3 regions of the Anoxybacillus sp. B2M1 genome follow, and region 1 is predicted to be linked to each of the others. Evidence: a T-box and tRNA genes for the amino acid it is inferred to sense, from the RefSeq annotation. Region 1 holds a T-box; the other regions hold tRNA genes.
The links. A T-box is a leader RNA that pairs with one kind of tRNA and senses whether it is charged. The one in region 1 lies ahead of tyrS (tyrosine--tRNA ligase), so its partner is inferred to be a tRNA-Tyr.

Region 1 (3,259 bases):
ACTTAACATTAGATGCTGAAAAATTAGAAGGAACATACACTCGTTTCCCTGAACGCTCTGAGCTGCCAGCTGAAATTAACGAGGCATTGATCGTTGAGTTCTACTCTCGTTAATGTGAAAAATCCCTCTGGAGTATTCCAGAGGGATTTTGTTTACTATGATTTATATTGGATCAAATGGTACTTTTTCTTACCGCGTCGGATTACGGTAAACTGTCCTTCCACACGGTCCTCTTTTGTCAAGACTTTATTCACATCCTGGACCCTTTCGCCATTCACATAAATCGCGCCATTTGTTAAATCCTCACGCGCCTGTCGTTTCGATGAAACAATTCCGCTCGTGACAAGAAGTTCAAGAAGAGACACTTCCTCTGCTTCTCCTGTATACTCGAATGATGGAACATCATGGAATCCTTGTCTAATCTCATCTGCTGTCAACTCAGAAATGCTGCCGCTAAATAAGGCCTCGGAAATTTTAATGGCTTGCCGCAGCGCCTCTTCTCCATGTACAAGCTTTGTCACTTCCTCCGCCAATGCTTTTTGCGCTGTGCGTTTTTCTGGCGCTTCCTGTAATTCCTTCTCTAGCTGTTCAATTTCCTCTTTTGTTAAGAATGTGAAATATTTCAAGTATTTGATCACATCCCGATCATCTGTGTTAATCCAGAACTGGTAAAACTCATATGGAGACGTCTTTTCTTTATCAAGCCAGACAGCGCCGCTTTCCGTTTTACCAAACTTTGTTCCATCCGCCTTCGTGACTAAAGGAAGCGTCAAGCCAAATGCCTTCGCTTCTTCTTCCGTCTTGCGGATTAATTCTAATCCTGCTGTAATATTCCCCCATTGGTCGCTTCCGCCAATTTGCAGCCTGCAATTTTCATTTTGATATAGCTTTAGGAAATCAAAGGATTGCAAAATCATATAGCTGAATTCTGTAAAGGAAATGCCCGTTTCAATTCTCGATTGAACAGATTCCTTCGCAAGCATGTAGTTTAAGCCAAAGTTTTTTCCGACATCCCGCAAAAACGAAATAACATCCAAAGAACGAGTCCAGTCATAGTTGTTCGCAATTTTCGCTGGATTTTCCGCCGTATCAAAATCTAAAAAGCGAGATAGCTGTTCTTTGATTTTTTCGCTCCATTGCTGTACAATCTCTTTTTCGTTCAATGAGCGCTCGCTTTTCCTTCCGCTTGGATCACCAATGAGGCCGGTTGCTCCACCAACGAGCGCAATAGGAAAATGTCCTGCCTGCTGAAATCTTCTTAAAGTCAAAATCGGTAATAAATGGCCGATATGCAGGCTATCAGCTGTCGGATCAAATCCGCAATATAAGCTGATTTTCTCTTCAGATAATAATTTTTCTAGTCCTTCGTGATCTGTGACTTGATTGATAAGCCCACGCCACTCTAATTCATGAAGTAAATTCATGCGCTTCACCTCTCCATAAAAATTAAAAACTCGTCCCTCCATATTGAAGGGACGAGTGTTGATCGCGGTACCACCCTACTTAGAGAGCATTCTGCTCCCTCGCTTGTTTGGATAACGGCCTCTCACCGTCTTTTGCTACTGAGCATTCGCAGAGCCGTTCGCAAAAGAAGCTCCAGGAGGTAATTCGCGTCTACCTTTGCACTGGTTCACACCAACCACCAGCTCTCTGAAACAGGGAGATAAACACTACTCATTCCTGTCATCGCTTAAATCATTCATTTTAGGATATACATGTTTTTACCACAATCCATTTGAATTGTCAAATATGATCGCAAAAAAGGACAAAAAGTCATAATATTTGACATTTTATATGATATAATAAAACTAATTTTTATTCTCTTACATTTGCCGTTAGCTTTCCAACCGAATGGATTTGGCTTTTTCTCAAAAAAACCGAACGCCTTTTGCTGCATGATTGTGTAAAAGCCTTTACAGGGAACGATTCGCTCCATCTATTCGTGAAGGATGAACTTCATGAACCGGGAAAGATGGATTCATTAGCATGCTTGTGGCGTAAGGTCAAATCGGCTCACCCGTTGTCCTTGTGCTGCACGAAACCAAAAACTCACGGTCGAAAGGCAAGCCGGTCATCACCTGCTCACACAAGGATAAATGTTGAAGCGTCCATATTGCGACATGCTCAACTTATACTGGAACATTCACATATTTTTTAAGACATACTTGATTTTTATGGAGGCAAACATGGAACAGCCAAGACAACCGTTTTCCCTGCAAAAAGCGTTGCGAAACCTATATATCACGTATGAAATTGTGTGGAATGTTTTTCTTGTGTTCATTATTTTGCTTATTTGCGCTGCCTGCTTTGCTTTCGGAGTCGGTGCTGGTTACTTTGCCTCTTTAGTAAAAAATATGCCGGTTCCATCGTATAAAGAAATGAAAAAGGATATTTACAACTATGAAGAAACGACCCATATTTATTTTGCTAATCAGGTATACTTAGGCAGCTTCCGTTCCGATTTAGAGAGAGAGGAAGTGTCGTTAAAAGAGGTGTCCCCCTATGTTATTCAAGCGATTATCGCTACAGAGGATGAATACTTTTATACGCATCGCGGCGTAGTTCCAAAAGCAATTGCGCGCGCTTTGTTTCAAGAAGCAACGAATTCCTCCATGCGCACAGGCGGCAGCACGCTGACACAACAGCTTGTCAAAAATCAAATTTTGACAAACGAGGTATCTTTTGAACGCAAAGCCAAAGAAATTTTGCTTGCCCTCCGACTTGAACACTTTTTCAAAAAAGAAGAGATTTTAGAAGCGTATTTAAATGTGGTTCCATTCGGGAGAAATTCATCCGGTCGCAATGTTGCCGGCATTCAAGCAGCGGCAAAAGGGATTTTTGGCATTGACGCAAAAGATTTAAACTTGGCGCAGGCCGCTTTTTTGGCAGGTCTTCCACAAAGCCCATTCGGTTACACTCCGTTTACGAGCGATGGGCAAGTAAAAAAGGATCTTTCTCCAGCTCTGGAACGAATGAAATTTGTATTAAAGCGAATGAAAAGATTAGGCTATATTTCTCAAAGCCAATACGAAGAGGCTTTGAAATATAAGATTGCACAACATTTTGCACCGCCGCAGCCATCGCCATTTGAAAAATATCCATGGCTTACAATGGAGATCGAACAGCGATCAAAAGATATTTTAGCAGCTGTTTTAGCGCAAAAAGATGGTTATGAGAAAAAAGATTTACAAAACAATGCTCCCCTTTATCAGGAATATATAGCGAAAGCAGAAAAGCAACTGCGGCAAAATGGATACGA
Region 2 (3,259 bases), 650 kb from region 1:
GATAGGTTGTCTAAGGCTATCGCTGAACGTATTCCATCACGTCTAAATGGAGTTCAATAAGCGCCAATTTTGTTTCATTGGCTAACGGCGAAGCCATAATGCGTTTAACAGCATAATGGAATTTTACCTCTGGAGCTTGACGAACGCGTGGATGAGTCATTTCATCTCTCAGCTCTTTTTCAATCGCTTCATGAATGAGCGCCTTACATCTTTCCTCTGTCAGCTCTTCCTCTTTGTTGAGCGAGCGATTGGACCAAAGTGACCGATAAGCTTCAAACAAATGCATAAATGCAGCCATAGAGATCCCCCTCTGTTGCGCAAAAGTACAAAATTCATTATACAACGATTGTATGATAAAATCATAAAAACAGATTATTCCGAATGTGGATGGCTCTAAGGCGTTAATTTAGGCAACGGCTAGATAACGATGTTTTTGACCAAAGTATATTGACAAATTATTTGTATCGATATAGAATGAAAATCGTCGCTATTTAGATATAGATAGTGATGGCTTGAAAAAATCATATTGACAATCTCACTTGTTTTATTATAATAATACTTGCTTACGTTTTTAAACACGCGGAAGTAGTTCAGTGGTAGAACACCACCTTGCCAAGGTGGGGGTCGCGGGTTCGAGTCCCGTCTTCCGCTTCAAAAGGATCTTTGTAATCGGTGCTCATGTGTGAATGGTTGCTTTAGAGCGGGAAGTAGCTCAGCTTGGTAGAGCACATGGTTCGGGTCCATGAGGTCGCAGGTTCAAATCCTGTCTTCCCGACCAGTTTCATTTTTGGGGCCTTAGCTCAGCTGGGAGAGCGCCTGCTTTGCACGCAGGAGGTCATCGGTTCGATCCCGATAGGCTCCATCGAATGGAGGAGTACCCAAGTCTGGCTGAAGGGGTCGGTTTCGAAAACCGATAGGGGTGTCACAGCCCGCGGGGGTTCGAATCCCTCCTCCTCCGTCCTATACATATCGCATGATTAGATGTCATACATATACGTGATAGCGGAATCACAGACGTTTTATTGAAATAATTTTAAAGATATACATATGTTTAACTGTTTTCGGTGAATTCGCTTTGTTGTATAGGAAAGCAAAGGGGATTTATGGTCAATTGGTCTGGAATGTGCGATCAATGACCCGTCGCTGATGTCATATTGACAAAATAGTCGTTGTGCACCGTATTTTAATGTACGGATGCGAATAAACATCCAACCAATGTACATCGTATCATGGCTCGATAGCTCAGTCGGTAGAGCAAAGGACTGAAAATCCTTGTGTCGGCGGTTCGATTCCGTCTCGAGCCATTTTTTATAGCTGGAGGGGTAGCGAAGTGGCCAAACGCGGCGGACTGTAAATCCGCTCCCTGTGGGTTCGGCGGTTCGAATCCGTCCCCCTCCACCAGTTAGGGGCATAGTTTAATGGTAGAACAGAGGTCTCCAAAACCTCCGGTGTGGGTTCGATTCCTACTGCCCCTGCCATTTTAGTATGGCGGCTATGGCGAAGTGGTTAACGCACCAGATTGTGGCTCTGGCATTCGTGGGTTCGATTCCCACTAGTCGCCCCTTGATGAATATGGAGAGGATTGGGGTATAGCCAAGCGGTAAGGCAACGGACTTTGACTCCGTGATGCGTTGGTTCGAATCCAGCTACCCCAGCCAAATGCGGAAGTAGTTCAGTGGTAGAACACCACCTTGCCAAGGTGGGGGTCGCGGGTTCGAGTCCCGTCTTCCGCTTTGATGGCGGCATAGCCAAGTGGTAAGGCAGAGGTCTGCAAAACCTTTACCCCCGGTTCGAATCCGGGTGCCGCCTTTGTTGCGAGTGTAGTTTAGTGGCAAAACTTCAGCTACGAGCGATGCGTCATTGAATATGTGACGAGTTGCTGATGTCGTGGGTTCGAGTCCCGTCACCCGCTTGTGGCGGTCCAATGGATCGACGAACCGTCTCATTGCTCTGTTTTTCGAACCAATGAAAGAGGCATAGCAAATTGCTTGCGACAGAAATGAGGATGATGTCCCAGTAGCTCAGTAGGATAGAGCAGCGGCCTTCTAAGCCGTCGGTCGGGAGTTCGAGTCTCTCCTGGGACGCTGAAAAAAGGGGTTTCCTATAAAAGGAAGCACCTTTTTTTCATGAGCAAAAGCAGCTCTTTTGCTTCAGGTTAGTTCGATGGGTCTTTTGTAGTTGTTCCTTTAGATAGGTCTGAGTTCTGAAATCGTACCATGTTGAGCGATTTGAAGGGAAGCCGTATTTTTATTGAAGCTGTAGTTTGCGCGTTGGATCATTGGTTGCTTCTATATGGCCCCCTGATTATTTTAGCGTGGTTTGCGCTTCAAGGTAGGATTTTGGCACTTTATGGACTTCGTATGCTGTACAAATTCCCGACTCAATCGCCCCTTGGATCCACCCGTGAACCGTTGAAGCGTGTTCTCCTGCAAAATAGACTCTTCCTTCGGGAGAACCGATATATTGCGAAAGCTCAGTGACTTGCTCGGGCTTAAACATCGTAAACGCCCCTCCAGAATACGGATAACGAACCCAACTATGGCTAATTCCTGTTTCGAACTCATGATAAACCTGCTGTCCATGAATAACAGCCAAGTTTTTAAGGGTATACTCTAGCCGATTTTCATCACTTAAACTATCCCATGGTATCGTATCGTCTTCCCATGTGTAGCTGGCCAGTACAACTCCTGGACCAGAGCTTCCCAGTCCGTGGCTTGGATATTGAGTATAAGTAATTGGAAGATCAGAGATAGTTCGACCGCCAAACATTCCTTCTTTTTCCCAGAAACGATGTTTAAATTGAATACCAGTTTTCGTGGAACCGACATAGTGAAGCTCGCGAATCGCTTTCCACTTGTTTTGGGAAAAAGAGTTTCTTGGCTCGATCTCTACAAATTGTAAAATCGAAAATGGAATGGTCACAATGACGAGATCGCCTGTAATTTGAAATGGCTCTAAAATTTTGGTATGCACGGAATGGACGGTCACCTGATTTTGATTTTGTTCAATTTTTCGAACCTTTTGTCCATATAAAATATCATTTTGCAATTGTGGGACAAACGCTTTAGGAAGCTGATCGTTTCCGCCAGTAATCTCATAAAATTTAATGTTTGGGGTAAATAGCACCATTAATTCGCGCAGCATTTCCAAAAAAGAAAGCTCTGGAAATCCTTCTACTGTCTGAATGGATTTAATCATATCAATAGCGCCGCGAGACAGCCTCATTCCAAAAGGATTGTATCGCAAGTAAGTATCCAGT
Region 3 (3,259 bases), 870 kb from region 1:
AGTCGGGCTTAGTGATCCGGTGGTTCCGCATGGAAGGGCCATCGCTCAACGGATAAAAGCTACCCCGGGGATAACAGGCTTATCTCCCCCAAGAGTCCACATCGACGGGGAGGTTTGGCACCTCGATGTCGGCTCATCGCATCCTGGGGCTGTAGTCGGTCCCAAGGGTTGGGCTGTTCGCCCATTAAAGCGGTACGCGAGCTGGGTTCAGAACGTCGTGAGACAGTTCGGTCCCTATCCGTCGCGGGCGCAGGAAATTTGAGAGGAGCTGTCCTTAGTACGAGAGGACCGGGATGGACGCACCGCTGGTGTACCAGTTGTCCTGCCAAGGGCACCGCTGGGTAGCTATGTGCGGAAGGGATAAGCGCTGAAAGCATCTAAGCGTGAAGCCCCCCTCAAGATGAGATTTCCCATTGCATAAGCAAGTAAGATCCCTCGAAGATGACGAGGTAGATAGGTCCGAGGTGGAAGCGTGGCGACACGTGCAGCTGACGGATACTAATCGATCGAGGACTTAACCAATACGAAAAGGGGAGCAAGCTCGCTTGCATCCATAGGGCGTTTAAGCTTCTGACGGACAAGTCAGGAGACTGGGACAGAAGAAGCGGAAACGACCGTAGGATGCAGCTTGCGGAACTAGACAATACGAAAAGTGGAAGCGAGCGCTTAGCGCCGGAAGGAAAATATTCTTCCGACGAGACATGCTTGCATGTCGATGGAGGGAGATGATTTTCCACGAGGCGCTGCGAGCTGGAACTAGACAATACGAAAAGCGGAGCTAGACATCAAGAAAAGCACCGCCTATCCTTTCTTCTCTGATCTGTTATCTAGTTTTGAAAGAACCAAAAAGTTCTTGACATGGGCGAAATGCTCGTTATAATAATACTTGTCTGTTTGAAATAACAAGCCTAGTGACGATGGCGGAGAGGTCACACCCGTTCCCATCCCGAACACGGAAGTTAAGCTCTCCAGCGCCGATGGTAGTTGGGGCTAACGCCCCTGCAAGAGTAGGACGTTGCTAGGCTTTATATTAAACATATTCCGCAATAGCTCAGCGACGAGCATTTCTCCTCTGAGCAAACAGCGAGTTGCCTCGACGCATTGTGCTTCTTCGAATGTCTTGAAGAGGAAGAGGCAGTAGAAAAATACGAATAATGATTCGTTAGTTTTTGTGTTTATCCACTATTCCGCAATAGCTCAGCGGTAGAGCAACCGGCTGTTAACCGGTAGGTCGTAGGTTCGAATCCTACTTGCGGAGCCATGCTTCCATAGCTCAGTTGGTAGAGCACTTCCATGGTAAGGAAGAGGTCACCGGTTCAAGCCCGGTTGGAAGCTTGTGTTTATTATTTTTGGCCCGTTGGTCAAGTGGTTAAGACACCGCCCTTTCACGGCGGTAACACGGGTTCGAATCCCGTACGGGTCACTTTTAGGAGGATTAGCTCAGCTGGGAGAGCACTTGCCTTACAAGCAAGGGGTCGGCGGTTCGATCCCGTCATCCTCCATCATTATTTCAATGAAAACTAGTATAGGTGACGTCGGCTTAGCTCAATTGGTAGAGACGAGCGAAGCATCGGTGAAATGACTACGAGTTGCCTCGACGCATTGGACATCTTGGAATGTCTTGGAGAGGAAGAGGCACAAACTCTATCCTTTTATCGTTCGATTTCTATCTATTATGCCGGCTTAGCTCAATTGGTAGAGCAACTGACTTGTAATCAGTAGGTTGCGGGTTCAAGTCCTGCAGCCGGCACCATGATGGTCGTGGAGGGGTAGCGAAGTGGCCAAACGCGGCGGACTGTAAATCCGCTCCCTGTGGGTTCGGCGGTTCGAATCCGTCCCCCTCCACCATTCATACATAATGATGGATTGTGAAGTTATTTCGATTTGATGGAATAGCTTTTTGTATTGTTGAGTGCTCGATCATTTGTTCCAAAAAGCTTTATGAAATTTGACGTTTCATCAACATATTGGGCTATAGCCAAGCGGTAAGGCAACGGACTTTGACTCCGTGATGCGCTGGTTCGAATCCAGCTAGCCCAGCCATTGTTTTCTTAATGAGCCATTAGCTCAGCAGGTAGAGCATCTGACTTTTAATCAGAGGGTCGGAGGTTCGAGTCCTCCATGGCTCATTTTTTTATTGCGGAAGTAGTTCAGTGGTAGAACACCACCTTGCCAAGGTGGGGGTCGCGGGTTCGAGTCCCGTCTTCCGCTTATCAACATGAATCCTTTTAACGTGGGGCCTTAGCTCAGCTGGGAGAGCGCCTGCTTTGCACGCAGGAGGTCATCGGTTCGATCCCGATAGGCTCCATCATAAAAACTCCTTAAATCGACGAGATTTAAGGAGTTTTTATTTTTTTAAAAAGTAAAGGCCCAGCGACGGCAGGTTGAATCACTTTATTGAGCATCCGCGCAAGATCAAGCTTGGTTCGAGCCTTCCTCAACATGGCTTGTGCCATCTTCGCCGATCGGCGGGCGTTTTTCTTATTAATAATCGAATAAATATTCAAAAAAGTGTCAAGTTGAGTCAACGTTCAGTTATTAGATACAATAATAAATAGAATAAGGATGAAGGAGAGAGACAGCATGAAAAAAATCTCAATCATTGGTGTTCCAATGGATTTAGGACAGACTCGGCGCGGAGTAGATATGGGACCCAGCGCGATCCGATATGCTGGCGTTGTAGAAAGACTCGAACGCCTCAGCTATGACATTGAAGACTTGGGGGATATTTCAATCGGCAAACCTGAACGAATAGATGAGGAAGGAATCAAATCAAATTTGCGAAATTTGAAAGCGGTTGCTGAAGCAAATGAAAAGCTTGCTCAAGCCGTTGATGAAGTAATTAAAAAAGGACATTTTCCGCTTGTATTAGGCGGCGATCATAGCATTGCCATTGGCACCTTAGCGGGTGTCGCAAAACATTATAAAAATTTAGGCGTTATTTGGTATGATGCCCATGGTGATTTAAACACAGCTGAAACCTCCCCATCGGGTAATATTCATGGGATGCCGCTTGCGGCCAGCCTTGGATTCGGCCATCAGGCTCTAACCGGCATTGGTGGATATAGCCCGAAGGTGAAGCCAGAAAATATTGTATTGATTGGTGCAAGGGCGCTTGATGAAGGTGAAAAGCAATTTATTCGCGAAAAGGGAATTAGAGTATATACAATGCATGAAGTTGATCGTTTAGGCATGACGAAAGTAATGGAGGAAACGATTGCTTATTTAAAAGAGCGGACAGATGGCGTCCATTTATCGT

Region 2: it has a tRNA-Tyr gene. The T-box ahead of tyrS (tyrosine--tRNA ligase) is inferred to sense a tRNA for this amino acid. The anticodon was not compared.
Region 3: it has a tRNA-Tyr gene. The T-box ahead of tyrS (tyrosine--tRNA ligase) is inferred to sense a tRNA for this amino acid. The anticodon was not compared.

Annotation. Positions count from the first base shown of each region.
Region 1 is NZ_CP015435.1:3,358,379-3,361,637, reverse strand. It holds gene rpsD (30S ribosomal protein S4) at 1-113, shown strand, start outside; gene tyrS (tyrosine--tRNA ligase) at 156-1,424, opposite strand; T-box leader at 1,469-1,696, opposite strand; gene GFC28_RS16360 (transglycosylase domain-containing protein) at 2,187-3,259, shown strand, end outside.
Region 2 is NZ_CP015435.1:192,565-195,823, forward strand. It holds gene GFC28_RS01045 (hypothetical protein) at 17-298, opposite strand; tRNA gene GFC28_RS01050 (tRNA-Gly) at 580-651, shown strand; tRNA gene GFC28_RS01055 (tRNA-Pro) at 702-778, shown strand; tRNA gene GFC28_RS01060 (tRNA-Ala) at 790-862, shown strand; tRNA gene GFC28_RS01065 (tRNA-Ser) at 869-958, shown strand; tRNA gene GFC28_RS01070 (tRNA-Phe) at 1,232-1,304, shown strand; tRNA gene GFC28_RS01075 (tRNA-Tyr) at 1,317-1,401, shown strand; tRNA gene GFC28_RS01080 (tRNA-Trp) at 1,405-1,478, shown strand; tRNA gene GFC28_RS01085 (tRNA-His) at 1,489-1,561, shown strand; tRNA gene GFC28_RS01090 (tRNA-Gln) at 1,584-1,658, shown strand; tRNA gene GFC28_RS01095 (tRNA-Gly) at 1,662-1,733, shown strand; tRNA gene GFC28_RS01100 (tRNA-Cys) at 1,739-1,809, shown strand; tRNA gene GFC28_RS19100 (tRNA-Arg) at 1,815-1,912, shown strand; tRNA gene GFC28_RS01105 (tRNA-Arg) at 2,011-2,084, shown strand; gene GFC28_RS01110 (flavin monoamine oxidase family protein) at 2,305-3,259, opposite strand, start outside.
Region 3 is NZ_CP015435.1:2,487,272-2,490,530, reverse strand. It holds rRNA gene GFC28_RS12085 (23S ribosomal RNA) at 1-522, shown strand, start outside; rRNA gene rrf (5S ribosomal RNA) at 908-1,024, shown strand; tRNA gene GFC28_RS12075 (tRNA-Asn) at 1,187-1,261, shown strand; tRNA gene GFC28_RS12070 (tRNA-Thr) at 1,263-1,335, shown strand; tRNA gene GFC28_RS12065 (tRNA-Glu) at 1,352-1,423, shown strand; tRNA gene GFC28_RS12060 (tRNA-Val) at 1,430-1,502, shown strand; tRNA gene GFC28_RS12055 (tRNA-Thr) at 1,678-1,753, shown strand; tRNA gene GFC28_RS12050 (tRNA-Tyr) at 1,764-1,848, shown strand; tRNA gene GFC28_RS12045 (tRNA-Gln) at 1,969-2,043, shown strand; tRNA gene GFC28_RS12040 (tRNA-Lys) at 2,057-2,129, shown strand; tRNA gene GFC28_RS12035 (tRNA-Gly) at 2,140-2,211, shown strand; tRNA gene GFC28_RS12030 (tRNA-Ala) at 2,236-2,308, shown strand; gene rocF (arginase) at 2,584-3,259, shown strand, end outside.